Regions from separate parts of the Sphingomonas sp. TF3 genome, predicted to be linked through region 2. Evidence: predicted binding sites of a transcription regulator. Region 2 holds the regulator's gene; the other holds the start of a gene.
What was found. The regulator LexA, encoded in region 2, represses DNA repair genes until DNA is damaged. The targets are predictions, from matches to a motif close to GTTCCNCNCTTGTTCT.

Region 1 (11,100 bases), on a different contig from region 2:
ACCCGGAACGGGGCTCGGGGCGTCAGCCTAGAGCCCGGTCCGGTGCAACCGGAGCCGTCTGATCCTGCTCCAGCGCACCAAAAAGTCGCTCCAGCACCATGTCCAGGCTCACCAGTTTCTCGAACTTGCTGATCCTGATCGTCCGATGGTTTGGCCGTTCAGCCTTCTCGCCCTGCGCATTTCCCTTGGCATGCTTGGCGATCATGTTCCGGCTGATATCGGGCAAGGGCTCACCCGGCGTGCCCCCAAACCAGAGATAATGGTCAAACAGTAGATCCGGCGTCACCACGATCCACAATATGCACCCGCTCGGCTTATCCATCAGCTTGAGGTTGATTTTCACCTCATCGGTCTTGCCCCCGAGCGTCTTGGTCTTGAACTGGATATGACGGGTGACGCGGTGATAGCTCATCACCAGATCTTAGCCGCCGGCATCGAACTCGGATCGCAGCACCTCGACGTCCGTTACACCCTGCTGCCAGAGCCGGCGCAGCGCTTCGCCCACGAAGACATGCTCGACGATACGTTCGCGCAGCGTCGAGTTGATATAATGCGGACTGGCTTGTTCGGTCAGGTCATCCAAGGGCGATCTCGCGAGAGATAAGGGGCGGGGGCACAGCCCCCGCCCGAGGGTCAGGCGTAGGGATCATATTCGTTGATGACGGATACGTCGCCGTCGAAGTCGTCGGCGGTGATGACGCCGAACTGCGTTCCGATGGCGATGACCATCGTTGCGACCATGAGGCTTTTCGAGAGGCTGAGTGCGCTTCTGCGGGCGGTCCAGATGTCGGTGAACATGTCGAGGCTCCTTCAGATGCCGGCGGGTTCATCCCCGCTCGACTGGCGCCCGAAGTGTTGGTCTCGTGGCCGCGATCATCTTTTGGCGGCACGGCAAAAGGCCGTAGCGAAGCGTGCGGACCCTTTACGGGTTGATCGCATTAGGCCGCGGGAGCGACCAAGGATTGCGCGTCAAAGAGCGGGGTGAAGCTGCCGGCATGGGGGTGGCGCTGTTCCACCGTGCTGATCCCAAATCGACATCATCCGACCCCAGGCCACCGTTCGTATCTTGTTCCACGAAACGCGCGCGCTACTGTCCCGCGATGACCTGGTTGCGCTCCCCATCTTCGATCTGCCTGCTGCTGATGGGCAGCGTTGCCTGCAGCACACCCGCCGGCGCCGAGACCGGGCAGGTCCGCTATGTGACGGATGGCGACACGTTTCGCCTGGAGAGCGGCGAGCGCATCAGGATCGCCAATATCGACGCGCCCGAGATTCACGCGCGCCAGGCGAAATGCCGGCTCGAGATCGAACGCGGCGAAGCCGCATCCGAGCGCGCCCGCGCGCTGCTCGATGGCAAGGTCGTGACGTTCAAGCGGGTAGGGCACAGCTATAACCGGACGGTCGCGCGCGTCCGCGTCGACGGCCGGGATCTGGGCGAGGCTCTCATCGCCATGGGCGTCGCGCGACCATGGCTTCGCCATCATCCCAAACCCGACTGGTGTTCCTGATGGATTGCCAATTCTAGGGCGAGGAAGGTCTCGCCTTCGCAAGTGTCGCCGCGTCCGCGGCGCCGTCGAACCACCGCTCGATCGCCGCAACAAAGAGCGGGCCTCCGCCCGCTTCGGCGAACAGGGTCAGGGAGGAGCGGAGCTTCATCGCATCGACCTCGCCGAACACCGCGATCGCGGTTGTCCCGGTCAGATCCTGCAGCGCGCCGACACAGTCGCGAAGGCGGAGCCCAAGAAGGGGATGCGCCAGATAGGCGCGCGCTTCGTCCAGCGATCCGATGGCATAGCGCCGCGCCATGTCGCTGGTGCCGAGACCGGCGATCTGCGGAAAGATGAACCACATCCAATGACTGCGCTTGGCGCCGCGCCGGATCTCGGCCAGCGCAATGTCATAGGTCGTCGCCTGTGCCGTCACGAATCGGTCGAGGTGGAAATCCGCAGCCATCACGCTCCCATACCCTCCTGGCATCCAGGACGCGTCGCTTCGCACAAATTTTTTGCGGCCTTCAAAAGCCCGGCGAAGGCGGTTATCCACCGCCGGAGGCAAAATCGATACGCCCCCGACGCTTGACTCTCGAACGGACTGAATAGAACAAATAGCGAACGAATCAACCGCCCGAGTCTTTTGAATGTTATGCGCGAAGCCAGCGTCATCGAAAATCTGCGAGCGCGTATCGCGCAGATCGAAGGCGTGGGCGCGCGCCATGGATCGATTCCGTTCGGGCTGGAGGCCATCGACGCCAGCCTGCCGGGCGGCGGTATAGCCAGCGGCGCGCTGCATGAGGTCGCCGGCAGTCCCGATCTTGCCGACGATGCGAGCGCGACGATCTTTCTCGCCGGCATCCTCGCACGGGTGGAAGGTCCGGTCCTCTGGTGCCTGCGGTGGCGCGACCTGTTCGCGCCCGCGCTCCATCTCGCGGGGCTCCATCCCGATCGTATAATCTATGTCGAGGCGGGCAGCGACGCGAACGTCCTGCTCGCCATGGAGGAATGCCTGCGTCATTCCGGCCTTGGGGGCGTGGTCGGCGAGGTCACCAAATATAGCACCACGGCATCGAAGCGTCTCCAGCTCGCCGCCGAGGGATCAGGCGTCGCCGCCTTCGTCTTTCGGCGTGCGTCCAAGCCCGAGCAGGCCGCCGAGGGAACCGCCGCTGTCACGCGGTGGCGGATTACGGCCAGGCCAAGCGAGGATCTCGGCATCCCGAGCCTCGGCCGCGCGCGCTGGCACGTCGAGCTGGAGCGCGTGCGCGGGGGGAATCCGCACGCATGGATAGTGGAGGGCTGCGATGCGACGGGTCGTATCGGTCTACCTGCCGCACTGGTCGACAGACCGGCTGCGGCGGCAGGCCGCCAAGTCGCCGCCTGACCGGCGCGACACACCAACCCCGACACGCCCGCTTGTCACGGCGATCCCCGATCATGGCCGGCGTATCGTCGCGGCGGTCGATGCCGGCGCACGCGCGCTCGGCATTGCGCCCGGCATGACCATCACCAGGGCGCGCTCGTTCGTGCCGGAGCTCGACGTCGTCGACGCGCAACCTGAAGCCGATGTCGAGGGATTGCGCCGCTTGGCGCTATGGGCGGGCCAGCGATACTCGCCGATCGTCGCGCCCGATGCACCCGACGGGCTGTGGCTCGACATTACCGGCTGCGCGGCCCTGTTCAGCACCGAGGCGGCCTTGCTCAAGGATCTCCACCGCCGCGTGGCCGCCTTCGGCGTATCGGTTCAGATTGCTGTCGCCGACACCGCAGGCTGTGCCCATGCGGTCGCACGGCACGTCCCCGCCGGTCGGCCGGTGACGATCGAACCTGGCGACCACCGCAAAGCGATCGCACTCCTGCCGATACGGGCGCTGCGGCTAGAAGCCCATGTCGTTGAGGGACTGCGAAAGCTCGGCTTCGAACGTGTCGAGCAATTGATTGGCGCTCCGCGCGGGCCGCTCGCCAAGCGGTTCGGCCGTAGCCTGCACCGCCGGCTCGATCAGGCGCTTGGGGCTGTGTCCGAACCGATCGAGCCGATATTCCCCGAGCATCTGCCCCGCGCGCGCCGCGGCTTCATGGAGCCAATCGCGACAGCGGAGGCGTTTGCCAAGGTGATCGGCGATCTTATCGCCGAAATCGCCGATCAGCTTGGCCGGGCAGGCAAGGGCGCGCGGCGCCTCGATTGCTATTTCCTCCGGGTGGACGGGCATACGCAGGTCATCCGGGTCGGCACCGCTACGCCGAGCCGCGACCAGACCCATTTGTCGAAACTTCTTTGCGCGAAGATCGAGACTGTCGAGCCAGGTCTTGGGATCGAATCGATGACCTTGCTGGTCTCGCTGATGGAGCCCGTCGCCGCGCGACAGGGCGAGAGCCTGGAGCGCCTGGGCAAGCGCGGGCCGGATCTCGCCGCTCTGGTCGATACCCTCTCCAACCGTTTCGGCAGTCGGTGCCTGCACCGCATGGCGCCGCACCCGAGCGAGATGCCCGAGCGCTCGGCGACGAGTTCACCGGCGCTCGATACCGCGCGGGGCGCGGGATGGGACGATGATCTGCCGCGCCCCGCACGGATGCTGGCGCGGCCCGAAGCAATCGAGGTCATCGCCCTTCTGCCCGATGACGCGCCGAGGATGTTCATCTGGCGCGGCAAGCGATACCGGGTCACGCAGGGCGACGGACCCGAACGGCTGCACGGCGAATGGTGGCGTGACGCCGGAATCGAGAGCGAGCAGCCGCTCAGCATCCGCGACTATTATCAGGTCGAGACCATGAGCGGCGGCCGTTACTGGCTGTTCCGTGCAGGGGACGGAGAGAGCCCATCGACCGGATCGATGCGCTGGTTCCTGCACGGGGCGTTCGCGTGAGCGAGGGCGAGGCCCGTTATGTCGAGCTGCAGGTCACGACCCATTTCAGCTTCCTGCGCGGTGCGTCGAGCCCGGAGGAGTTGTTCGTCACGGCCGCGCGCATGGAGTTGCCCGCGCTCGGCATCGTCGACCGCAATTCGGTCGCCGGCATCGTGCGGGCCTGGGACGCCGAGAAAACGACCGGCGTCCGCGCCATCATCGGCTGTCGGCTCGATCTCACCGACGGGACGGCGCTGCTGGTCTATCCCACCGACAGGGCGGCCTATGGCCGCATGTGCCGGCTCCTCAGCGTCGGCAAAGGTCGGGCGGGAAAGGGCGCTTGCCACCTTGAATGGTCCGATGTCGCGGAGTGGAACGAAGGGCTGCTCGCGATACTCGTCCCCGATCGCGCCGATGCGGTGGCCGAGGCCGCGCTGGCGCGGACAAAGCACATGTTCGGCGATCGCGCCCATATGGCGCTTGTCGTCAGGCGGCGGCCGAAAGACGCAATCCGCCTGCGCGATCTGTCGGCGCTCGCGGCCGCCGCGGGCGTGCCGACCATCGCCACCAACGACGTCCTCTATCACACGCCCGACCGTCGGCTGCTGCAGGATGTGGTCACCTGCATCCGGGAAAAATGCACGATCGATACGCTGGGGGCGGCGCGCGAACGATTTGCCGATCGCTATCTCAAGACCGGAGAAGAGATGGAGCGGCTCTTTCGCCGCTACCTGAAGGACACGCGGCCGGTTGCGCGCAGCGTCGAATTCGCGGCGCGCTGCACATTCAGCCTCGACGAACTCAAATATCAATATCCCGACGAGATCCAGGTGCCGGGCCGCACCCCGCAACAGGAGCTCGAACGGCTGACCTGGGAGAAGGCCCCCGAACGCTATCCCGAAGGCATCGAAGGCAAGGTGCGCGCGCAGCTGGAGCATGAGCTTCGGCTCATCGCCCAGCTCGACTATGCGCCCTACTTCCTGACCGTCCATTCGATCGTCGCGGAAGCGCGGCGGCGGGAGATCCTGTGTCAGGGCAGGGGGTCGGCCGCGAACAGCGCGGTCTGCTATGTGCTTGGCATCACCTCGATCGACCCGGTCCGCTCGGAACTACTGTTCGAGCGTTTCGTCTCGGCCGAGCGGCGCGAGCCACCCGATATCGATGTCGATTTCGAACATGAGCGCCGCGAAGAGGTGATCCAGTGGATCTACGAGACCTATGGCCGGACGCGCTCCGCGCTCACCGCAGTCGTCACGCGCTACCGCGCGCGCGGCGCGGTGCGCGAGGTCGGCAAGGCGCTCGGACTGTCGGAGGACATGACGGCCGGCCTGTCGGGTGCGGTCTGGGGATATAGCCGCGAAGGCGTCGAGGCGAAGCACGCGGAGGAACTCAATCTCGACCTGAACGACAAGCGCCTCGCGCTGACGCTCGAATTGGCGCGGACGCTGATCAACACGCCGCGCCATCTGTCGCAGCATCCCGGCGGGTTCGTGCTGACCCGCGATCGGCTCGACGAGCTTGTGCCGATCGAACCGGCGGCGATGGACGATCGCCAGGTTATCGAATGGGATAAGGATGACATCGACGCCTTGGGCTTCATGAAGGTCGATGTGCTGGCGCTCGGGATGCTGAGCTGCATGCGCCGCGCGTTCGAGTTTCTCGAGAACGACAAGGGCATCAAGCACGACCTCGCGACGATACCGGCCGAAGATCCCGCGACCTATGCGATGATCAGGAAGGCAGATACCTTGGGCGTCTTCCAGATCGAATCCCGCGCGCAGATGGCGTCGATCCCGCTGATGGCGCCGAAGACATTCTACGATCTCGTGATCCAGGTCGCGATCGTCCGCCCCGGGCCAATCCAGGGCGACATGGTCCATCCCTACAGGCGGCGCCGTAACGGCGAGGAGGCCGTCACCTATCCGACCGAGGAGCTGCGCCGGGTCCTGGAAAAGACGCTCGGCGTGCCCCTGTTTCAGGAGCAGGCGATGCGGGTGGCGATCGAGTGCGCCGGCTTCACGGCAAGCGAGGCCGATCTGTTGCGGCGCGCGATGGCGACGTTCAAGCTCACAGGCGGGGTCAGCCATTTTCGCGACAAGCTGATCAGCGGCATGGTCGGCCGCGGCTATGATCAGGAATTCGCGGAAAAGACGTTCAAGCAGATTGAGGGTTTCGGCTCCTACGGCTTCCCCGAGAGCCATGCCGCGAGCTTCGCGTTGATCGCCTATGCGTCGAGCTGGATGAAATGCCATCATCCCGACGCCTTCTGCGCGGCATTGCTCAATGCGCAGCCCATGGGGTTTTACGCGCCGGCGCAGATCGTGCGCGACGCGCGCCAGCACGGGGTCGAAGTACGGCCGATCGACGTGAACGCCAGTCGATGGGATTGCACGCTGGAAGCGAGCCGCGGACGGTACAAGGCCGTCCGTCTCGGGCTGCGCATGGCACGCGACCTCTCGAACGCCGATGGTGCGGCGATCGTTACCGCGCGTGGCACGACGGCTTATACCAGCATCGAGGAGATCCAGCGCCGTGCCGGCGTCGGGCGCGGCGCGCTCGACCGGATCGGCGATGCCGACGGGTTCGGATCGCTGGGCGCGGACCGCCGCGCCGGGCTGTGGGAGGTCAAGGGCCTCGGAAGCGCGGCGCTACCCCTATTCGCGGCTGCCGATGAACGCGACGGCAAGCTGCGGCAGGAGGCGATCGAGCCGACGGTCATGCTCGCGTCGATGGGGGAGGGCGCGGAGGTCGTCGAAGACTACCGCGCTTCGGGCCTATCGCTCCGGGCGCATCCGCTCGCTTTCCTGCGCGACGAACTCAAGGCGCGCAAGATGATCACCTGCGAGGCGCTGCGCGCCATCAAGGATGGGCGCTGGATCGAGCTCGCCGGCATCGTTCTCGTCCGGCAGAAACCGGGGAGCGCGAAGGGCGTCATGTTCATCACGCTGGAGGATGAGACCGATGTTGCCAACCTCGTGGTGTGGACCAAGGTCTTCGAGGCCAACCGTCGCACGGTGCTCGGCGCGTCGATGATGGGCGTGCGTGGCCAGGTGCAGCGCGAAGGTGAGGTCATCCATATCATCGCTCAGCGGCTCGACGATCTGTCGGGCATGCTGGCGAGCGTCGGCCGCCGCGCCGACGTCGCCGATATCTATCGGGTCAGCAGGGCAGACGTGGTCAGAAACCCGATGTCCTCGGACCCGCGCGATCCCGAGCATCAGCCCCTGGGGCGGGCCGCGAGGGAAATCTACATTCCCGATCTGCGGCTCGGGTCCGGGATCATCCCCGGCCAACCGACCGAGGGCATCAAGATTAAGCCGCGTGATTTCCGCTGACCGCAGACATAGAAAAGGCCCGGTGGCTTTCGCCACCGGGCCGAAGCCGCTTCAGAACGGGATGTCGTCGTCTTCGGTCGTGTCGTTGCCGTTGCCCGACCGTTCGGAGGCCTGACGGGCGCGGGTGAGGAAGGTGACCTCGTCGGCGATGATCTCGGTGCCGTAGCGCTTGATGTCGTCCTGGTCGGTCCAGGTCGTGTAGTGGATCCTGCCGCGGACCATCACCTTCATGCCCTTCTGGACATAGTCCTCGACGGTCTTGCCAACGCCGTTGAAGCAGGTGATCCGGTGCCATTCGGTGTCCTCGACGCGGTAGCCGTCGCGATCCTTGATGACCTTGCCGTCGCTGTCGCGCTTCGGCCGCGAGGTTGCGAGCGAGAAGTGGGTGATCTTGGTGCCGCCCTGCGTGGTGCGGACTTCCGGGGTGGCGCCGACGTTGCCGGCGAGGATGACGATGTTCTGCATGTCGAGGTTTCCTTATCTGACGGCCGAGGGATGATCCCTTCGACTGATCCCCGGAAAAGGCGGCCAGGACGGTGCCTCCACCGAAGCGCGCCAGCGCGCAGGGGAACCCCGAGGCGAGGGGTGGTGCGGGCAGCCGTGGCACACGGCAACTCGGCCCGAAGGATTGCGGGTTGGAGGCGGCGAACGGCCGACTTAGGGGTCAGGTGAAAGAGAAGGGATTGTCCCTCACTGCCGACACGAACACGGGAAACAGTGCAGGATCGTCCGCCATTCTCGTCTGTGTCCACGCGCCGGACCTCTCGACCCGGCGGCACCAAGATCATCCACTTCCTTCCCGCCCGGCCGCAAAGAGCCAGCGACGGCGCAACCAGATAAGCCGGCCCCCGATAGAGCGAGGACCATTGGCACCGATCCCAAGCGGGCATCGGCAAGCTCGAGGAGATCCACAGATGGTCAGATTGTGTCGGCCCCCGGCCCTTAATTCATGGCATGAACTCGACCGGCACGTTCGCGCATCGTCTCGCACCGACCTGATAGACGCATTGCCACCGACGCCCATCTGCTCAGGCGCCGCGCGTATCGGGAAAGGAACAACACACGTTTCGCCGACATCACGGTGAACGGGTTTGCGCCGGCACGCCGAGGGCCTTGAGGATCGGTTTCAGCCGCCGGCCCGCAGCTTGCCAGTGATCGACAAGCTCAAAAGAGCGGGCTGCAATGAACCATTCCCGATCACGCCGCCGCATTGCTCAAGGCGCTGGCGATTTATTCGAACAGACGGCAATCTGCGCAGAATGCCAAATTCGACGTCCCAAAAGCCGCCCGCCGATCGCCGCGATCTTGAGTATTTCGCAATGGCAGTTTGTTACGGCAACGCGGCAACCTTGCTGAACGAGCAACCGGCAACGGACAAATCAGTCCATTGGCCCTTCTTCCAGCTTGTGGCGCATGCGCTGGAGCTTTCGCTCAAGGCTGTCCTCAGCCACCAAGGCCGGGACGAGGAATGGCTAATGATGATTGGGCACAGTCTTGAGCGCTGCTACACGCAGGCGATCAGCGGCGGCCTGTATACCGATCGCGATCCGGCAATGGACGCGCTCATGGGTTCGCTCGACGAACCCCATGCGCTCCAGGTCTTCCGATACCCTCAGACCTCTCGTTGGGTTGCCCCAGATCCGCATTGCACAATCCAGACAATGGAGACCCACCTCGAAATCGTGAGGCGCTATCTCGCCGTCCAGACTGGAGCAGATCGCCGCTAAGTTTGGAGGGGCACCGGGAAAACCAGTGCCCCCGCAAGGTCAACGGGATCGCTGCCGGCGTTCCGGATCGAGTGACGCAGGCGCTGTTCCCAGCGGTCTCCGACGATCGCCGACCCCGATGTTACGCGCCTTGGGGCGAGACACGGCGCCGCTCCTTGGCGGATTGATGGTTGATGCGCCGCGTCGGCGCGGGCGACGGCGAAGCCGCAAACGGCTCGGCCGCTGGCATGCCAGCGGCCGAGCCGTAAACTCAGGCGACCTTGCGGTCGGTCTGAGTGTTTTGAGCGGCGGGGGGCGTACCCAATGGGCCGCGACGATCGACCACCCGGATGCCCGCCTTCTTCGCATCGATCACCAGACGCTCGGTCACGCCGTTGCCCTGGAAGGCGATGACGTAGCGGGGTTTCAGCGAGAGCATCTGCTCGTTGCGACGGAAGCCGGCACGATCTCCGAGCTTGCGATCGAGACCGAAGCGGACTTGCTGGATGCCGTGCTGTTCGGCCCAGGAGGCGGCGATGCGCTCGATCCCCTTCATGTCGCCGCCATGGACGAGATACATGTCCCCGACACGCTCCCGAACCGCGTTGAGGGTGCGCAGCAGATTGTCGCCGAACGCCTTCATGTCCTCATCGGTCCTGAAGGTCAGCCTTCCGCCTGCGAACACGACCGGCGTACCCTGTGCCGTATTCGCGTCGCGGATCCGCTCGCGGCGTGCGCGGAGGAATGCTCGCCCATCGACGATTGCGGACGTGACTCCCAGCGAGATGCGGTTGCCGGTCGACGGAATCCAGGAGCGGCCCGTTTCGCGGATATAATGCCCGGCCGCAGTGTCGCGCATCAGCTCGTAGCAGGAGGCGGCTTCCTCGATCTTCTTGGCGAGGTCGATTTTTTCCTCGAGGTTGGAGGTGTTGATCTCCGAACCGTCCTGCTCGGCGATCAGCAGCCTGATCTCATCGGTAAGGCGGTCGATTGTCGCGTGCTTCTTGGCCGCGGCACGGTGGAAGAGGTTGACCAGACCCCAGCCCATCTCTTCGATGTCACGCTCGAGCGACGTGTTCTGGAGGGTTGCGAACAGATCGCTCCAGATGGCGGTGGTGGTCTGCTCAAGGGCCTCGGACGGGGGAGGGGCCATTCCTGAGACCTCTTCTGCGTGGGGTTCGAGGTGTCCGAGCTCCAGTGCGGAAAGTGCTGCGGCAAGGGAAGTGGTCATGGGTCAAGCCCTTCATCTGATCTGGGCCGGCGGCCTATCCGCCGGATGCGCATCTCCTGGGCGGCCGAATGAGAGGCGCCCGCACCGGAGCGCAGCGAAGGGAAACCGCAAAAACCGGGGTGGAGCGGGCAGCCGCGAAGCGGCAACTCGGCCCGGATTTTTGCGATTGCGGGGGCCTCGCGGCCGCCCATATGCCGCATCCTCTGGCGGAAGGCTGTCGGACGTCAGATGGCGTCGGGCAGAACAGCACCCACGCTTGGCGCAGCGCTTGAAGTGGGGCTTAACCCGCAGCACGCGATGTCGTCGAGAATGGCCTTTCCGGTCGCGCACAGGCGCACCATCGCTGCTGGGGTGATCCGTAACCCACCATCGGCGCCGATGGCATCGACCATGATGCGGAGTTGGTCGACCAGATCGTCACTCCGGGTCGCGGCAAAGCCCGCGAGGGCCGCCACATCCGTGAACAGACGAGGGACGGTGAGGACGGAGGCATCC
Region 2 (19,568 bases):
TTGGCGTCGTTGCCGTTCAGCTGGATGTTGTGGACCTTGTAGTAGAAGCCCGTCGCGTTGAAGCGCAGCGTGTTGCCGAACAGGTTCGACTTGATGCCGGCTTCATACGACGTGATCGTCTCCGACGTGGCCGTCACGAAGGCCGAGCTGAACACGGCGTTGCGGCCCTGGATCGTCGGCCCGCGGAAACCGTGCGAAACGCGCGCGAACACGTTCACATTCGGCTCGACTGCATAGTTGAGGCTGCCTTCCCAGCTCGGCTGGGTATCGGCCAGGCGCACATAGCTCGCGGCCGCAGCCGGGAAGGTCGATACGCCCGCTGCGTTGCGCGGCGGCGTGACGAGGCGCGTGGTCTTTTCGTCATAGGTCACGCGCACGCCACCGGTCAGCGTCAGCTTGGGGAGCAGCTCGTAGCTCGCCTGGCCAAAACCGGCATAGGACGTGTTGACGTTGCGCAGCACGACGAAATTGTTCGGGTTGGGCGTGGTGCCGAACGAATTGTCGAGCAGGAAGAAACCGCGCTGGTCAAATTCGGTCGTATCGCGCGATTCGAAGTAGATGCCGCCGATCTGCCACTTGAAGCGACCGGTGCCGTTGCTGGCCAGACGCAGTTCCTGGCTCAGCTGGTCGAGATCGCGCACGCGGCCCTGGCTCTCGCCGTAGAACTTGCCGCCCGCGAAATTGACCGCAGCACCGCCATCGGTGTCGCCGCGGCTATAGCCCGACGTCGATTCATACGCGGTGATCGAGGTCAGCGTGACCGCGCCGAAATCGTTCTTCGCGTTGAACGAGCCGCCATAGGTCCGGTACGCTTGTGGGTTGTTATGGCCCTCATCGAGCGCGATGCTGTCGCGCGGTTCGGCGCTGACATCGTTGGTGCCGAGCTTGATCGCGCCGCGATGGAAGATCGTCGACGTGCCCGAGTAATTGCGCGCATGCGCCGAAACGATGCCGGTGAAGCCGGTTTCGGGCGGGGTCAGCATCAACTGGAGGCGGACATCCTTTTCCTCGAACCCGCCGAGCTTGTTCTTGCCGCCGACGGTGCCGTCGTCGCTCGGGCCGGTATAGCTGTTGTCGATCCAGTTATCGCGACGCTGATACAGGCCCGACACGCGGAACGAGAGCACGTCCTTGACGATCGGCCCGCCGACGCCGGCGTCGACCGACACCGTGTTGTAGCTGCCATAGGACGCCGTCGCACGGCCTTCATAATCGTTGGTCGGCTTGTTGGTGTCGAACTTGATGATGCCGGCCGTGGTGTTACGGCCGAACAGCGTGCCCTGCGGCCCGCGCAGCACTTCGATCTGGTTCACGTCGAACACCGGGTTCGACTTCAGCACGACATGCTCGAGCACGACGTCGTCCTGGATGATCGACACGGGCTGCGACGCGCCGAGGTAGAAATCGATATTGCCGAGGCCGCGAATGTAGAAGCGCGGGAAGATCTTGCCGGTGGTCGTCTCGGCATAGAGGCCGGGGACGCGGTTGGCGAGTTCGAGCAGCGTATCGCCGCCACCCGCCGTGAAGTTGCGCAGATCGGCACCCTGCAGCACGCCGACCGAAACCGGCACCTTCTGCAGGTTCTCGCTGCGACGTTGCGCGGTGACGACGATGTCCCCGAGATTATCGTCGGCGGCGGGCGTCTGCACCGCTGCGGCTGCGGCAGGAGCATCCTGCGCGCTGGCAGCGCTGGCACCGGCAAGCGCGACAAACGCGGTGCCGAACAGGAGTGCGGACTTGGCGACGAGTGATTTGGACACGATGTTCCCCATTTGTGAGTTTAGCGTACTGCGGACATGACAACACGCGCGCAGCCCCCTTTGCGGGTGTCTGCGCGATGCGCTCTGAGCGGGCTTCGACTTGGTAAAGTCTGGTTGCTGAGGCGCGGCTAGGCCGAGATTATGTCGCGATTGTGACAGTTTGGACCGAAGGCCGGGATTGACCCGCGACTGTGGTTTCCGTGCAACTACCCTGTGCGTGTGCGACCAATGGGCCCGTTTGCGGCAAGCGCGCGCCTTCGCGTAAGGAAGGACAAGCTGACCGAGGAGGATCATCCGAATCTTGATCGAGAGCACTGCGCAGCCCCGAGGGAACTGGTACCTGGCCGAATGAATCACATACGACCGAACCTGCTGGAACGATTGCCGCTCCTGATGGACCGCCCCATCGCGGCTTACGCCCTCGCTACGGTGTCGGCCGTTCTGGCGGGACTTTTACGTAGCGCGCTGAACCCGTATTTCCCGCCGGGCTTTCCGTTTCTCACCTTCTTTCCGGCGGTCATCATCTCGGCGTTCCTGTGGGGTCGGGGGCCGGGCGTGCTGTCGGCGATTCTGTGCGGGCTTATCGCCTGGTATTTCTTCATCCCGCCGCTGTTCAGCTTTCAGATCGAGGTGCCAACCGCGACCGCGTTGCTCTTCTATATCGGCGTCGTCGCGGTTGATATTGCGCTGGTCGATATGATGCAAAAGGCCAACGCCCGCCTGCGCGAAGAACGCGAACGCACGCGTGAACTGGCGGCCCAGCGCCTGGATCTGGTCGAACGCAGCAATGTGCTGTTCCACGAATTGCAGCACCGCGTGTCCAATAATTTGATGATGGTCGCCGCATTGCTCAGCGTGCAGCGTCGCGCGATCGCCGATGAGGCCGCCAAACAAGTCCTCGACAACGCCGTCCACCGCGTCCAGCTGATCGGGCGAATCCAGCGGCAATTGTATGACGTGAGCGGGGGACAGGTCGCCCTTCATGCCGTGGTCACCACATTGGTCGCCGATCTCGCCGAGGCCGGCGGGAAGCCCGGAATCGCGTGTCGCGTCGACGCGCAAACCGATCTCGTGCTCGATCCCAATGCGCTGATCCCGCTGGCGTTGATCCTGGCGGAGGCCGTCGCGAACGCCTTCGAACATGGCTTTGCCGATCGCGAAACCGGGCGGATCGACGTGGTCGTACAGCGCACCGACGACACGCTCGACCTCAGCGTTACCGACGATGGTGCCGGTTTGCCCGATGGGTTCGACATGACCCGCACGACCAGCCTCGGCCTGACCATCGCCAGCACCCTGGCGCGGCAATTGGGGGGACGGTTCGATGTCGCGGCAACGCCGACTGGCGGTACGATCACCCGGCTGACGATCGAGCGGATTGCCCCACCCGCGACGACCCGCTGATACCCGCCAGCCTTACCGGAAAGCATGACGATGGCCCCTCCTCTGATCTCCGTGTCCGATGCGCAAGCGCGCCTGTTCGCGCTTGGTGCCGCAGTACCGAGCGAAACGCTTCCACTGGCCGCGGCCGCCGGACGCTGGCTGGCAAGCGAGGTCTACGCCTTGCGGACCCAGCCCTATGCCGATCTCTCGGCGATGGACGGCTATGCGGTGCGGTTCGACGATTTGCCGGGGCCGCTGCGCGTGATCGGCGAAAGCGCCGCCGGACGCCCCTTTACCGGGACGTGCGGCGCGCACGAAGCGGTGCGCATCTTTACCGGTGCCGCCGTGCCGCCGGGGGCCGATAGCGTGCTCGTTCAGGAAGAAGCCGCGCGCGAGGGCGACAGCCTTACTCTGTCCGGCGATGGCCCGGTGCGCGGCGGCAATATCCGCCGCAGGGGGCTCGATTTCGCCAGCGGTGAGGTGCTCATCGCGAAGGGCGAGCGGCTGACAGCGGCGCGCGTCGCACTGGCGGCGATCGCCGGACACGCCGAATTGACGGTCTCGCGGCGGCTGCGCGTCGCGGTCGTGGCGAGCGGGGACGAACTGGTTGCGCCGGGTGCCAGCGGGCCACCCGATGCGCTGCCCGAATCCAACAGCGTGATGCTGGCGACGTTGCTTGGTGATTTGCCTGTCGACGTCCTTCGGCTCGGCATCCTGCCCGACCGGCTCGATGCCATCGCCGCCGCCTTTGCGGCGGTGGAAGCCGACATTCTCGTCACCACCGGCGGTGCCTCGGTCGGCGACCATGACCTGATCCGTCCCGCACTGGAGGCGGCAGGCGGGAGGATCGATTTCTGGCGGATCGCGCTGCGGCCCGGCAAGCCCATGCTGGCAGGGCGTTTGCGCGGGACTACGGTGCTGGGCCTGCCCGGCAACCCGGTGTCGGCCTTCGTCACCGCGACGGTGTTCCTGCGCCCGCTGATCGCGCATCTGAGCGGCGCGCGCGATGCGATGCCGGTTTTGCGCACGGCGATCCTCGGTTCGGCGTTGCCCGCCAACGGCGTGCGGCAGGATTATCTGCGAGCGGAGACGCGCGACGGGCGGGTGTATGTCGCGCAGCGCCAGGACTCGTCGTTGTTGCGGACGCTCGCCGAGGCCGATTGCCTGATTGCCCGTGCACCGCATACGCCAGCCGCCGAGCCCGGCGACTCGGTGGAAATCCTCGCGCTCCCGTAAAGCGCGCGCTTGACGCGTGATTTTTCGTTCCGTATAGGTTCGTTGTCTGTTCCGACGAAAGGGCCCGAGCGATGCTAACGCGCAAGCAGCATGAGCTGATCTGCTTCATCAACGACCGGCTTGATGAGACCGGGGTGTCGCCGTCGTTCGAGGAAATGAAGGAAGCGCTCGACCTCAAATCCAAATCGGGCGTCCACCGCCTGATCAGCGCGCTCGAGGAACGTCAGTTCATCCGCCGCCTGCCCAATCGAGCGCGCGCGCTCGAAGTGCTGAAAATGCCCGAGCGTGGCACCAACACACCGACCAAAACCACTGCTGCGCCCGCCGCCAATCTCCGCGCGATGCCGGAGCCCGCCAATGACGTGATCGAGATCCCGCTGCACGGCCGCATCGCCGCCGGTGTGCCGATCGAAGCGTTCGAAGGCGCCTCGATGCTTGCCGTCCCCGCCGCCCTGCTCGGCAATGGCGAGCATTATGCGCTGGAAGTCGCCGGGGATTCGATGGTCGAGGCCGGGATCCTCGACGGCGATTATGCACTGATCAAGCGCCAGGAGGTTGCGCGCGACGGCGAAATCGTCGTGGCGCTGATCGAGGAAAGCGAAGCCACCCTCAAATTCTTCCGCCGCGAAGGCGCGATGATCCGGCTCGACCCCGCCAACCGGGCGTATGACCCGCAGCGTTATGCACCGGCGCAAGTGCGCGTGCAGGGCAAGCTGGCGGGGATTTTGCGGCGGTACGATTGAGGCGAAGTAGACGGCCGCCGAGCGCGGCCGAAACACAGTGCTATGTAGAAAAGTTTGACGTCGATTCTGGCGATGGCCAGCAATCTTAAACCGTACGAACGCTTTTTCTTCGTGCCGGCATTGTCTAACCGCTGACCATAGTTCAGGTGTCTGTCTTCGCGGGAGACAGCCGATGCTATTGCCTTTGATCGCTTTAATCTCGGCAGTCCCCGGTCAGGATGCGGGCGGGCCTCCATCTGCCATTCCGGGCTCAACCGCGCCTTCCCCAACCGCGCCTTCCCCAACCGCGCCTTCCAACGAGCAGCGCATCGCGCACGCTTCCAATATCGGGAGGCTAATTTACGGCTTCGATCGTGCGGCCTGGGTCAGCACCGATGCGCTGTTGGCCGCAGTCCCGAAAGATCAACTGACTGGCGTGGGTGGATATGTCGTCGAAGTGTCCGACGAGCAAACCTTGCACGTGACCTACTACCGCGGGACCAATACAACCGCCCAAGCCTTTTTCGTCGCCGATGTTCGTGGCGGAAAGGTGGTGCGTCAGGAACAATTGCCCCAACCGATCGCGCTCACTCCGTCGCAAGCCTTCCTCGCGCACGCACGCGAAGTAGCGCTCGAACGCGCGAAGGCACAAAAGTACGAACCGTGCACGCCGGCACCGTTCAATACGGTCGTGCTACCGTCACCCAATGGCGGGCCAGTCGCGGTCTACTTGCTGACGGCCCAGCAGGATGCCGCCACCTACGTGATGGGAGGCAACTATCGCGTCGTCGTTGCGCCCGACGGACACGTGCTGTCTTCCCGTCCGTTTAATGTCAGTTGTCTCGCGATGAAGCGCCCCAAACTGCCACCGGGTGCAACAGCAGAAGGCTTCATGACCACGCATTTGCTGGACCCCGTTCCGACTGAGATCCATGTTTTTACCTCCTACAATATGCATATGCCCCTGTTTGTGGCGACCGCAGCCAAAACGGTCTGGGAGGTGAAAGACAGCGCCATCACGCTGGCTCCAATCAAATAGAAGGTCGACGCGCCGCGCCGCCAGCTAACTAACCCCCGACCTAAAGCGAAATCGACCGCCCTCAGCGATGGCGCGCCTCGTTCCCCTTGCGGAACCGCGACAGCTTCGATGATACCGGCATCGTCACCCACGGATGCCGGTCGCCTGCATGGCGCACCGTGCGCACCGACGCCCTGCTCAGCGTGATCGCCACGCCGCCGCTACGCGCCAGCGTCGCCCGGTCGAGCCGTAGCCAGCGCGGTGCGCAGCGGCGCGGCAGGCGGCGTTCGCTGATGACGATGTCGGCCTCTGCGCACGCCGCCATCAGATCGGGCGCGGGGACGAGATAGGCGCTGCGCGTCGCGAGGATGCGCCAGTCGCGGCCGCCGGCGCGGCGCGTCATCAGGCACAGGTCGCGGCTGCAGCGCGCTTCGGGCTGTTCGGACATCAGCACCGGTAGGTCCTCAATCCCGCCATTCTCCGCCAGCATGTCGGCGGTGTAATCGCCGGTACGGTCGCGCAGCAGCGCCAGATCGCCGCGTGCTGTGCGGATCGCGACGTGGCGGCCGTCGCCCGTCACCAGCACGTCTGGCGCGGGCGTCAGCAGCGCCCATACCGCGCCGACCGCGAGCGGCAGCAGCCCCAACCGCCGCCAGCGCGTGCGCCATAACGCCAGCCACAGGCCACCCACCACCATCAGGGCGTAAGCAGCACCGGGCATGGCGGGCAGCGGCGCGACCGATCCGGGAATGGCGGCGGCGGTGTGCGCGATCCACAGCAGTAGATCGAGCGAGCGCGCCGTCGCCCACCAGAACGGTGCCCCCGCGCCGATGCAATCAAAGAGCAATGCCAGCGCCTCCAGCGGCATCGTCACGAAGGTGGTGAGCGGAATCGCCACGATATTGGCGACCGCGCCGTACACCCCGGCTTTCTGAAAGTGGAACAGCGAGATCGGCAGCAGCGCCAGTTCCACGACAAGGCCCGTCAGCAACAACGAAGCGAGCTCGCGCGCCAGCTTTGCCAGCCGAGATTGCTCGCGCGGGCCGAACCAGCCGCGGACCGCGGGGTGCTCGTTGAGCGCGATGATCGAGGCGACCGCGGCGAAGGACAGCTGGAAGCTCGGCCCCGCCAGCGCCTCGGGATAGAGCAGCAACACCACCACCGCGCCCGCTGCAACCAGCCGCAGCGTCAGCGCCTCGCGCCCCAGCGCCAGCGCGATCAGCACGAATAAGGCCGCGACGCAGGACCGGATCGTCGGCACTTCGGCCCCGGTCAGCAGCGTATAGCCGATCGCCGCGAGCGCCCCCGCTCCCGCTGCAATCAGCGGCAAGCGCCAGCGCAAGGCCAGCCACGGGCTGAGCGCGAGCAGGCGCATCACCAGCACCATCACCGCGCCGACCGCCGCCGTGATGTGCAAGCCGCTGACCGAGAGCAAATGCGCAAGACCCGAACGGCGCATCGCCTCATTGTCGGCCATCGGGATGCTGCCCTGGTCGCCGGTAGCCAGCGCGGCGGCAATGCCCCCTGCCCCGCCCCCGCCTGCTTGCGCCTGAATATGCTGCGACAATCGCACGCGCAGCCCCGCTTCCGCCGCCGTGCCGCCACCCGCGATGACGCGGATCGGCGCGAAGCCGCGCCCGGTCGCACCGATTCCGTCAAACCAGGCGGTCCGGGCATAATCATAGGCACCCGGCACAGCGGGTTCGGGCGGCGGCATCAACCGCGCGGAAAGCAGCAGCGTCGCCCCCGGTACCAGCCCGACTGGAACATCGGCCTCGGTCAGATTGACGCGCAGATGGGCGGGGAGCATCGGCAGCGGCTGCGGAGGCCCGCGCCGCTCGGGCACTGCCACTACCCGGATCGGCGCGAGCCGCACGCGCACGAGGCCCCGCGCCACCAGCGGCTCGACTCGCTCGACCCGCGCGGTGAAGGTCGCGATCGTCGGGCGGGCAAGCACACCCGCCGCGACTCGCTCCGAGCGGCTCCAGATCAGTGCCAGCCCAAGCAAGACGCAAAACCCGCCCACCGCGACCACCCGCGCCGCCCGCCCATGTCGCGCGAACGCCACGCCGCCAAGCGCCACCGCCAGTGCAAGACATGCCGCCGCCCTCCACGCCGGCGGGTCGGGCAGCACGAACCACAAAGCGATCCCCGCGCCCAAGGCGACCGGCACCCACAAGGCCAGTTGGTCGCGCTCCGCCTCCAGCCACCGCTCGAGTCGGGCATTGACGGCGGCAAACCCCCGAAGCACGCCGATTTGAAGCGCGGGAAGGTGCGTGCTAGGGGCGCTCAAGGCTGAACCGGCCATCCATCCTTAAGTCTGGGAGTATGCGCGATTGAGCGCAATATCTGATCCCGCCACGGCCCCCGCCGTCGGCGCCACCACCACCCCCAATGACGCCACGGTCGTCACCCGGTTCGCGCCGTCGCCGACCGGCTTCCTGCACATTGGCGGGGCGCGTACCGCCTTGTTTAACTGGCTCTATGCCCGTCATCATGGCGGCAAGTTCCTGCTGCGCATCGAAGATACCGATCGTGCGCGCTCGACCCAGCCTGCGATCGACGCGATTTTGACCTCGATGCGCTGGCTCGGGCTCGATTGGGACGGCGAGGAAGTCTTCCAATTCTCGCGCGCCGCGCGCCATGCCGAGGTCGCCTATCAATTGCTGGCGGCAGGCCAAGCATACAAATGCTTCGCCACGGCAGACGAACTGACCGAAATGCGCGAGGCGCAGAAGGCGGCAGGCAAGCCGATGCGCTATGACGGCCGCTGGCGCGACCGTTCGCCTGAGGAAGCGCCCGAGGGCGCGCCTTTCGTCGTGCGGCTGAAGGCGCCGCGCGAGGGTGCCACCACGATCGAGGACCGCGTCCAGGGCAGCGTCACCGTGCAGAATGCCGAGCTCGACGATTTCGTCCTGCTGCGTTCGGACGGCACGCCGACCTATATGCTGGCGGTGGTGGTCGACGATCACGACATGGGCGTGACGCACATCATCCGCGGCGACGACCATCTCAACAACGCCTTCCGTCAGCTTCCCATCATGCGCGCGATGAACGCGATCGAGGGCGGCTGGCCCGACCCGGTCTATGCGCACATCCCGCTGATCCACGGGTCGGACGGCGCGAAAATGTCCAAGCGCCACGGCGCGGTCGGCGTGGAATTCTATCGCGACGAACTGGGCATTCTGCCCGAGGCGCTGGAAAATTATCTGCTGCGGCTCGGCTGGGGGCATGGCGATGATGAAGTCATCAGCCGCGACCAGGCGATCCAATGGTTCGATCTCGACGGCGTTGGCAAATCGCCCGCACGCTTCGACCTGAAGAAACTCGAAAATTTGAACGGTCAGTATATTCGGCAGGCCGACGATGCCCGCCTGGCCGAGTTGGTGGCCCCGCGACTCGAGGTCACGCCGAACTCGGAACAGCTCGATCTTCTGCGTCGCAGCATGGCATCGCTGAAACCACGCGCGGCCAATCTCAATGAATTGGCCAGCGGTGCTGGCTTTCTTTTTCGCACCCGCCCGCTTGCGATGGACCATGATGCGACAGCGCTACTGTCGGGTTCGGCCCACGGATTGCTCGCGCAGGTGCACGCGGCGCTTGACGCGGTCGAAGACTGGGATACGGAGGCGCTCGAAGCTGCGGTTCGGCAGGTCGCCGACGATGCAGGGGTCAAGCTCGGTCAGGTCGCGCAACCGCTGCGCGCCGCATTGACCGGACGCAAGACCTCGCCTGGAATCTTCGACGTGCTCGACTTGCTCGGGCGCGACGAGAGCCTGGGGCGTATCGCCGACCAGATGGCCGCATAGACGTCACGAAAGGACGACCGATGACTGACACTGTCAAGCTGAACGCCGCGGACAAGGATCTCGATTTGAAGGTCCTGCACGGTAGCGTGGGTCCGGACGTGATCGATATTCGAAAACTCTACGCCCAGACCGGCATGTTTACCTACGATCCGGGCTTCACCTCGACCGCAAGCTGCGATTCGGCGATCACCTATATCGATGGCGATGAGGGCGTGTTGCTGCACCGCGGCTATCCGATCGGGCAGTTGGCCGAGCAGTCGAGCTTCATGGAGGTGTGCCACCTCCTCCTGAACGGCGAGCTGCCGACCAAGGACGAACTCGACAAGTTCACCTACACGATCAGCCGCCACACGATGCTGCACGAGCAGCTCGCGACCTTCTATCGCGGCTTCCGGCGCGATGCGCATCCGATGGCGATCATGTGCGGTGTCGTCGGCGCGCTTTCGGCCTTCTATCAGGATTCGGCCGACATCACCGATCCGCAGCAGCGCATGATCGCGAGCCATCGCCTGATCGCGAAGATGCCGACGATCGCCGCGATGGCGTATAAATATTCGATCGGCCAGCCGTTCATGCACCCCAAGAACGAGCTGAGCTACACCGGCAACTTCCTGCGCATGACCTTCGGCGTTCCGGCCGAGGAATATGTCGTCGATCCGGTGATCGAAAAGGCGATGGACCGCATCTTCATCCTCCACGCCGATCACGAGCAGAACGCCTCGACCTCGACCGTCCGGCTCGCGGGTTCGTCGGGTGCCAATCCCTTCGCGTGCATCGCGGCGGGCATCGCCTGCCTGTGGGGCCCGGCGCATGGCGGTGCCAATGAAGCCGCGCTCAACATGCTGCGCGAAATCGGCACGGTCGACCGCATCCCCGAGTACATCGCGCGCGCCAAGGACAAGAACGATCCGTTCCGCCTGATGGGCTTCGGCCATCGCGTGTACAAGAATTACGATCCGCGCGCGACCGTGATGCAGCAGACCGTGCGGGAAGTGTTCGCCGCGATGAAGGTGTCGGACCCCGTGTTCGACGTCGCGCTGAAGCTCGAGGAAATGGCGCTGAGCGACCCGTACTTCATCGAAAAGAAGCTGTTCCCGAACGTCGATTTCTATTCGGGCGTCATCCTCTCGGCGATCGGTTTCCCGACGACGATGTTCACCGCGCTGTTCGCGCTCGCGCGCACCGTCGGCTGGGTCGCGCAGTGGAACGAGATGATCGCCGATCCGGAGCAGAAGATCGGCCGTCCGCGTCAGCTCTACACGGGCCCGACGCAGCGCGATTACGTGCCGCTCGACGCCCGCTCGTGAAAGCGGTGAAGGCGCTCGCCCTGGTGGCGGGCGTCGTCCTGCTGGCCTTCGGGCTGCTGTTTGCGGGCCAGGGCCTTGGCATCATCCTGTGGCCCGCGTCGAGCTTCATGCTCGCTCAGCGCGAATGGGCGGTGTACGGCGCGCTTATCGCGCTGGCGGGCGTTGCGCTGCTGTGGTGGTCGCGGCGCTGAGCGTTGGTCGCACGCAGGCATATTCGGGGTTTATTGAACCGAAGTACTGCCTGCGGCATTAACGGCGCGGCCGTTCGCACGAGATGGGCGACGAGCGGCGGGGCGTGCCGTCTCCCCGGTATTTCCCGTCTTGAACCGCTCGGTCTGCTGCGCAAGCGATCCCACCTCGGCGGTCAGGTTGCGCGCCGCTGCCGACGTTTCCTCGACCATCGCGGCGTTCTGCTGCGTTGTGCGATCCATCGAGCTGATCGCGCTTGAGATTTCGCTGAGCGCCGACGACTGTGCGGCGGCATCGTCCGCCATCGAGCCGAGCAGATGGTGCACCTTCTCCACATCGCCCGAGATGTTGGTCAGCGACGTATCGACATTTTTCACGGCATGGACTGCGGTTCCGATATCGGCCTGAGTCACGGTCAACTGATCGCGGGCGCGCTTCGCCTCTTCCTCGGCGCGCATCGCAAGGGCCGAAACCAGATCGGCAACGACCGCGAAGCCCCGCCCGGAATCTCCGGCGCGCCCCGCTTCGACCGCCGCGTTCATGGCCAGAACGCGCGTTTGAAACGCAATCTTGTCGAGGCCTTCGATTACGGAATCGATGCCCTTGGCGCTTTCACCGACACGGATCATGGCTTGGACCGCCTGGTCTGCGGTCGCGCGACCGTTGGCGACAGTGTCGGTCGCCTGCTGCGCACGGTTGACCGTCTCGGCCGTCGCGGCGGCGGTAGCCCTGAGCCGCGAGTCGATCTGCACAAGCGATGCCGACGTCTGCTCAAGACTGGCGGCAGTGCCCTCGGTCCGCCGCGCAAGGTCTTCCGACGCGTGGGCGATTTCCGAAGAGCCGGTACGAATGCCAGCGCTGCTCGCCACCACGCTACCGATCAACCCACGCAAGGACGTAAGCGCCTGGTTGAAGCTCGTCTCGATCGCGGCAAAGGCCGACGGCATGTTTGCAATGTCGTTGCTCAGATCGCCGTCGGCAAGCGCGGCCAAAGCCTGCGACAGGCTTTCGATTGCTCTGTTGCGCTCTGCTTGCGCTTCTTCGAAGTAGATCGAAACCGACAATTCCATGTCGAGTAAGGCGGCCTTGACGATCGCGCTGCTGGCATCGGCTGCGCTCGGACCGCGGAAGAGCGACAACAGGCGCCGCCACGGCGACAAATGGCGCGCGATACCTGCGATCAGATTTTCCAGGACGAGCCCGTAGGCACCGATATACCAGCGCGGCTCAAGGCCGATGCGGGCATGGACCGCGCCGATGCGGCGGACGCTGGCGTGAAAATCCTGATCGAACGTGCCCGTCGCGATACGCGTCCAGTGGCTTTCCTGTGCCCGCTTGGCATGAGCCATATGCTGGTCGTCGCGGAAAAAAGCCGCGGTTTCCGGGGTCCTTCGGGCAGTGTGATAGAAACGGTCCAGTGCCGGACCAAGCAAAGTTCGAACTACCGGTTGTAGCTCCGCCAATACGGCCCGCTGCTGTTCGTCAATCGCCATGAAATCCAAGCGGGTTTGAACATCCTTGTCAATCATGTAGAATTGTCCCGATGTATTGGCACCGTTCGGCCCCTCATCGCTTTATAGACTACGAAATTAGACAATCGGACTCGACAGGCGCATTTTTGTGCGACCTTTCACAAGGCCAAATTTCACAACGCCAATAATGCGAGTGTCGCCAAAGTCCGCGGGCTTATCAGCGGCCCGGCAGGGTGAATACAAACCGTGCACCTTGCCCTGGGGCGGAATCCACCGTCACGTCGCCGCCCATCGCGCGCGCCAAACGGCGCGCTATGTAAAGCCCGAGCCCGCTGCCACCGACCTCGCGCGGATCGACGCGTTCGAACTTTTCAAAAATGCGGGCCTGATCCGCTAGCGCGATGCCCTTCCCCTGATCCGCGACGATCACCGCTGCGACTGTGCCTTCGCGCTCCGCGCGCACCCAGACCATCCCGTCGGTCGGCGAATAGCGAACGGCGTTGCCGATCAGATTGACCAGCACTTGGAGGGCGCGACGGAATTCTCCGGTCGCGGCCAGTGTCTCGCCCAGCGACGGGCGGTCGATCCGCACCTTCGCTTCGGATGCGCGGACCTGCAGCAATCCTGCGGCGCGGCGTGCCACGTCGGCCAGGTCGATGGCTTCCTTGGCCACCACGAAATCGGGCCGCTCGATCGCCTGGAGATCCACCAGATCGTCGACCAAGCCCATCAAGTGCCGCCCGGCGCTGGCAATGTCGGCGGCATAATCGGCGTAGTCCTGCCGCAAAGGCCCTTCCGACTGGGCATGAATGCTGTCGGCATTGGCGATGATGCGATCGAGCGGCGCGCGCAGCGCTTGATCCAGCCGCATCGCAAAAGCGGTGGTGACGGCATCCGCAGCTGCGGGCGCAGCGGGCGGGATCACCGTCGGCGGAACGCTGTCGTCCAGCGCATACGCTGCACCGACAAAGCCGGAAAAGGCCCCATGGGCGTCGGTCCGTGGCGTGGCGGCAAGACGAACGCGATGCCCGGTCGCGCGAATCGTCGCCACTTGATCGTCGAAGCGTTGCTGCAACGCCAACCCGCCGAGAATCGGGAAGACCCCGCCATCCCCCTCCCCCAGTACGAACAAGCGGGTGAGCGGCTGGCCCAGCATTGCTCCGGCATCGAAGCCATAACGGGCCCCGGCCGACAGCGACAGGAAGGTCAGCCGCAACGCGCTGTCGGTTTCCCACAGCCAATCGCCCTCGCTTCGCAGAAAGTCGGTGGCGCGCTCCTCGGCCGCCGCCGCCGGATGCCATGCCGCGCGACTGCGCCAGCCGGTGATGTGCAAACGGACATTGCCCGACGTCGCAGCGGATTCGGGCTCGGCCCGGACCCACAATTCCAGATCATCCGGCCCATCCGCCGCAACCACGCCGCGCGATACCAGAATACCAAGCCGCTGCGCCAACCGCGCGAGCGCGGCGATTTGGGGCACCGCCAGCGGCTGCCCGATGTCGCCACCGGCGCGCGCGTTGAGGTCATGAAGGCGCTGATCCGCCTCGACCAGACGCCCGTCCCGATCGACCATGCCGCGCACCGGCGGCAACATTGGCTCACTCACGTTCATTGGTGCGTCCTCCGCCCCAGTGCCACCAGGGCCGCACGATAATCGCGATGCAGCAACAATGGGGCAAGGGCGTGGCGGGCCGTCGCGGGGGAAATCGCCAGAATGTCGTCAATCCCGTCGGCGAAACGATCGAGGTTTCGAGCCGGGTCCGCCTCGCAAAGCGCAAGCCCGATCCGCGCGATCGCCGCACGATCCAGTTCCAGCGCCCGTAACACCAGCCAGAACCGGCTGCCGTCGCGATCGAGAACGATCTCGCGCGCGTCGCTATAATCAAGCCCCAGCGCGCGCGCGAGCAACGCGATGAACAGCGAGAGACGCCGATCGGCCAGCGCCTCGACCAGGAGGATCGCCAATTCGCTCGCCTGTGGATCGAGCGCGCTGGCCAGGCGCAGCGCGGTGGCTTCCAGCCGATCGCCCTCATCGTGCGCGGCGATGCTGCGAAGCGCGGCATCGACCAATGCGCGATCAAGCAGCGCTTGCGATTCGCTTTCCAGCGGCCCCATGCTCTCGCGGATCGCCGCTGCGACCCACCAGATGACTCGGTGATGCAGCTCGGCGGGAAGATCGGTAACGGCAGGCTGGCCGGGGGTGGGCGCAACCCGGCGACGGCTTTCCGCCGTCATCAAGGCGACGGCACTGGCCGAGATAACGCGATCTGCCGCGCCGGCAAGACGTGGCAACAGGCTCGGACGGTCGGGATCGTCGGGCGATTCACCTGACAGTGCATCGGTCAGAAGATCCTGTTGGACGCGGCCAAGCAGTTCTCGCATCAGTTCGGGATCGCGCAAAACGCCGGCTTGCACCAGGCGCTGAAAAATCGACGGTTCCTCCGCTTCAATGGCGGCGGACAGGGGCGCTGCCTCGCGCGCCAGCAGCAAACGAGCGGCGTGATGGCGCAACGCGCCTTCTACCGCCTGGACCAGATCGCCGAGCGTCGCCGCCATCGCGATTCGCGTGCGATCATCCAGTCGCGCGGCATCTGCCAGGAAAAAGTCTGCAATGGCCACGCGCAGCCGATCGTCGGCGTGCGAATCCGCCGTCGCTGCCCGTGTGAGCAGTGCCGTGACGGCCCGATCGGCCGCATCATCCTTGTCGCCACATTCATTCGACATGATCTCGGCAATAAGGGGTTGTCGTTAAAGCGAGACTAAGGCTTTTCGAGAAAGCCCTCAATGGCGACCGCCAGCGTCACGACCGCGTATAGTGCGGCAGCGCCAAGCGCGAGCAGCGGCTGCCCCACCGCCAACAGCGGCAGCATAACCAGCGGATAGGCGACGGGGCTGGCCCATAAACGCCGGACCGGTGCCGATCCGGCGATCCGTTCGAGCAGGGCCGCAATGATAATGAAGGCAAATGCGAGGATCAGACCGGCCGGTCGATCTGCGCCATAGCCGACCAGCAGGGCGGCCACCGCGACAATTGCCGGGGTGGCATGCGTCGCGAGGCGCGCCACCGCGCCCTCGTCGCGGACCCAGGCCAGCGCCGCCGCGATCGCGGCGATGGCGATGGCAAGGTACGTCACTGCCATCCCGGCCGCAGCGTGCCCAAGAAAAATCGTCAACCAACCGCCAAGCGCAACGGCCACGCCCCCCGCCAGCAACGCGATCGATCCGACGCCGCGCGTCATCAGCGGTGGCAATATCAGGCGAACGAGCGGCGACAGCAAAAAGCGTTCGGCCCAACGCGCCGGTTTGCTGACCAGCGCCGCGACTGTTCCATTGCCACGCGCGGCCAGAGCCTGCGTACTGCGCTCGATACTGTGCCCGGGGGCCATATGCGGATCGAGCCGGACCTGATCCGCCGCCGCCTGCGCCGCAACCCGCAGCAAGGTCGACTGAAAATCGTAATCCCGCGGCAAGGCGGCGACTTCGGCAATGCGCTTGCAATCCAGCAAGGCGAGGCCCGCCCACGCCACATTGGCCCCGACACGTTCATAATGCGGATCCATCTGGTCGGTGACCAGCAGCGTATCCTGCGGCGCGGCGGCGATCGCCTGGACAACGTCGCCCGTGGTCACCACGCCGTCCGCGACGACAAGCACGCGCGCGAGCGGATGGAGTTTTTCCAGCACTTCGCGCGCACTGCGCACAGCGTCGACCGATACGCCGCGCCGCCCGATGCGGCTGATCGCGCCCAGCAATTCCGGCGTCATCCGCGCGACGACAAGAATGATATGGGTCGCGCCCGCCGCCACCAATAAGCGCGCCTGGAACTCGATCAGCGTCAACCCGCCAAAAGGCAGGGTCGCCGCGAGTACACCCGCGCGATCATCGGCATCTTCGGTCGCAAAAATCAATCCAGCCAGCATCGCCTAGCTGTTAGGGGCTCGACTCGATTAAGGCAAAGCCCGCAAAACGATCACAGCCGCTCCACTGCGCGGCGCAAGCGCCGCATCAGCGCGGGGTCATGCGCAGTCGCCTCTGCCGCCTCGGTCGCGATCGCCATCAGCCGGATTGCCCCGAAACTCGCCGCGAGGCCGCGCATCCGCCATGCCGCAGCCCGCCATGCCTCGTCACCCTGTGCCGCGTCGAGCACGCCCAATCCGCGCTCGACGCTCTCCAGAAATGCGCCGCGCAGTTCCGCGATCAGGGCGGGCTCATCGCCCACCGCTGCCGCCAAGGTCGCATCGATTGCACCGGGATCATAGGCCATTGCGCCCGTCTAGCGGGGGAAGCGTTAAGACAAGGTTTCGCTATTCGCTTTGAACTGGCGACTTTCGTGATAAACAAGCATGATGAACGGGGGTTCTCGCATCATAGACCTGCGGCCGCACAGCGCCGCGCCACCCGCCGAAGCCGACGCGGAAGAAGCTGTGGCAATGGCGGAGTTTGCGCCCATGCCGGAGGATCCCATCGAACTGACCGAAGCGATTGACGATGAGCTACCGTCGCGGTCGGTGCCGTGGCTCCCGATTTTGGGGATGCTCGCATCGCTGGGGTGGATCGGCGCGATGCTGTGGTTGTCGCGGGACAGTTTGGCCACGCTGACGCCGCCTGCGCTGGTCAATTTCGTGGCCGGGCTGTGCGTGCCGCCGGCATTGATCGCGATTTTACTGGTACTGGCGCTTCGCACCAGCACCGCCGAGGCGCGTCGCTTCGGACAGACGGCACAGGCGATGCGCGCCGAGGCCGCCAGCCTCGAACGCACCGTCGCGGCCCTGGCGCACAGCATCGAGAGCAACCGCGCGAACCTGGCCGAGCAAACCGGTGCCCTGATGGCGTTGGGCGACGGAGCGGTTGCGCGGATGGCCTCGATCGGGTCGGGCCTGACCGCGCAAATCACGACCGCCGACGCCCATGCGGCAACCTTGGCTACGGCGGCCGACCAGGCGCATACGCGGCTCGAAGTGCTGCTGGCGCTGTTGCCGCGCGCGCATAACGAGACCGACGGGCTGGCGCAGTTGCTCAAGGAGACGGGCGTTACCGCGAGCGAACATGCCGCCGCGCTCGACGCCCAACTCACCGCGCTGGCGGAGCGCGGGCGGGAGGCCGATGCCGTGGCAAACGGGGCTGCCCAGAAGCTCGCGGCGCATATCACGCGGATGGAAGTGACCAGCGAGACCGCCGGCGCGCGGCTGGAACAGGTCACCGGCGACATGTCGCATGCGGTGGACGGGCTGCTCGGTCGCACTGCCGACGCCGTCGACGAAGCTCGCAAGGGGATCGCTGCGCAGGGCGAAGCCATGCTGGCGATGCTTGGCACCAACCAGGCCGCGCTCGAGCGCGCCGCACACGACAGTGCCGAAGGCCTGGCGGCGCGGATCGCCGAGATCGAAACCCTGATCGATCGCGTCGCCGCCCGCCTCGCCGATCAACGTGCGGCCAGCGACACCATCGTCGAAGAGATCGACCAGGGACTCGTCCGCGTTTCCGAAACCTTCGAGACGCTCCATGACCGGGGTATTCAACGGACCCAGTCGCTGGCAGCATCGATCAGCGCGCTCGGCGGATCGGCCGATGCGATGACCGAAGCGCTCAAGACCGGCGACGAAATGGCGACACATGCCATCGCCTCGACCGAACATTTGCTGATGGCGCTCGATTCCGCCGCCCGCGAGATCGACGAGACCCTGCCCGAAGCGCTGGCCCGCCTCGACGACCGCCTTGGCGTCAGCCGCAAGATCGTCGGCCAGGCCAAGCCCGAATTGCTGTCGCTGGTGACGGCTGCGGAGAGCACGCACGACGCGATCGAATCGATCGCCCATGTCATCGCGCTCCAGCGCGACACCGTCAACGAACTGGCGAGCACGCTGCTCGACACGCTGTCCGACGGCAAGATCAAGGCCGATGCGCTGGGCGAAATGGTCGACGATACGATCGGGCGCACGCATCGCTTCGCCGAAGACGCCGCCCCCCGGCTGGTCGAGGCACTGCTGCGCGTTCGCGATACCGCCAGCGCCGCGGCCGACCGTGCGCGCGAAACGCTCGCAACCGTCATCCCCGAGGCGGCGCACGCTTTGGAACAGCAAAGCGCCGCCGCGATGGAACGCGCGACGCGCGTCGCGGTCGAACGTCAACTCGCCAGCATCGGAGAAGCGGGCGAAGCCGCCGCCGAAGCCGCCGCGCGTGTATCCGAACGGCTTACGCAGCAAATGCTCGCCATCGCCGATTCAACCGCTTCGGTCGAAAGCCGCCTGCAAGACGCCCGCGCCGAGCGTGAAAATGCCGATCAGGAAACGCTGGCGCGCCGTGTTTCTTTGCTGATCGAATCGCTCAATTCCGCTTCGATCGACATCGCCAAGACCTTCTCGACCGACGTGTCGGACAGTGCCTGGTCGGCCTATCTCAAGGGCGATCGCGGGGTGTTCACCCGGCGCGCAGTACGCCTGCTGGATAGTGCCGAAGCGCGCGAGATCGCGCGCCTGCACGACGAAGATCCGGTCTTCCGTGAGCAGGTCAATCGCTACATTCACGATTTCGAGGCGATGCTCCGCACGATCCTGTCGCAGCGCGATGGCTCCCCGCTTGGGGTTACGATCCTGTCGTCCGACATGGGCAAGCTGTACGTCGCGCTGGCACAGGCAATCGAACGCCTGCGTGCCTGATCTGCTCTGCCGGGCA

Region 1: EJC47_RS16205 (ImuA family protein) is a predicted target of LexA. The motif match lies at 2,098-2,113, and genes of this name have one in related genera.

Annotation. Positions count from the first base shown of each region.
Region 1 is NZ_RWKS01000020.1:1,778-12,877, reverse strand. Features, by position in the region: gene EJC47_RS16220 (hypothetical protein) at 23-412, opposite strand; gene EJC47_RS21420 (hypothetical protein) at 422-583, opposite strand; gene EJC47_RS21080 (hypothetical protein) at 634-798, opposite strand; gene EJC47_RS16215 (thermonuclease family protein) at 963-1,508, shown strand; gene EJC47_RS16210 (DUF1810 domain-containing protein) at 1,522-1,953, opposite strand; gene EJC47_RS16205 (ImuA family protein) at 2,143-2,874, shown strand; gene EJC47_RS16200 (DUF6504 family protein) at 2,795-4,354, shown strand; gene EJC47_RS16195 (error-prone DNA polymerase) at 4,351-7,668, shown strand; gene EJC47_RS16190 (single-stranded DNA-binding protein) at 7,720-8,133, opposite strand; gene EJC47_RS16185 (hypothetical protein) at 8,820-9,395, shown strand; gene EJC47_RS16180 (DUF2493 domain-containing protein) at 9,646-10,605, opposite strand; gene EJC47_RS16175 (hypothetical protein) at 10,830-11,100, opposite strand, start outside.
Region 2 is NZ_RWKS01000002.1:80,486-100,053, reverse strand. Features, by position in the region: gene EJC47_RS02085 (TonB-dependent receptor) at 1-1,772, opposite strand, end outside; gene EJC47_RS02080 (sensor histidine kinase) at 2,154-3,164, shown strand; gene EJC47_RS02075 (molybdopterin molybdotransferase MoeA) at 3,195-4,379, shown strand; gene lexA (transcriptional repressor LexA) at 4,451-5,122, shown strand; gene EJC47_RS02065 (hypothetical protein) at 5,295-6,140, shown strand; gene EJC47_RS02060 (ComEC/Rec2 family competence protein) at 6,202-8,412, opposite strand; gene gltX (glutamate--tRNA ligase) at 8,456-9,928, shown strand; gene EJC47_RS02050 (citrate synthase) at 9,949-11,235, shown strand; gene EJC47_RS02045 (hypothetical protein) at 11,241-11,426, shown strand; gene EJC47_RS02040 (globin-coupled sensor protein) at 11,457-12,953, opposite strand; gene EJC47_RS02035 (sensor histidine kinase) at 13,114-14,508, opposite strand; gene EJC47_RS02030 (DUF2336 domain-containing protein) at 14,505-15,620, opposite strand; gene EJC47_RS02025 (hypothetical protein) at 15,656-16,816, opposite strand; gene EJC47_RS02020 (hypothetical protein) at 16,867-17,160, opposite strand; gene EJC47_RS02015 (hypothetical protein) at 17,243-19,552, shown strand.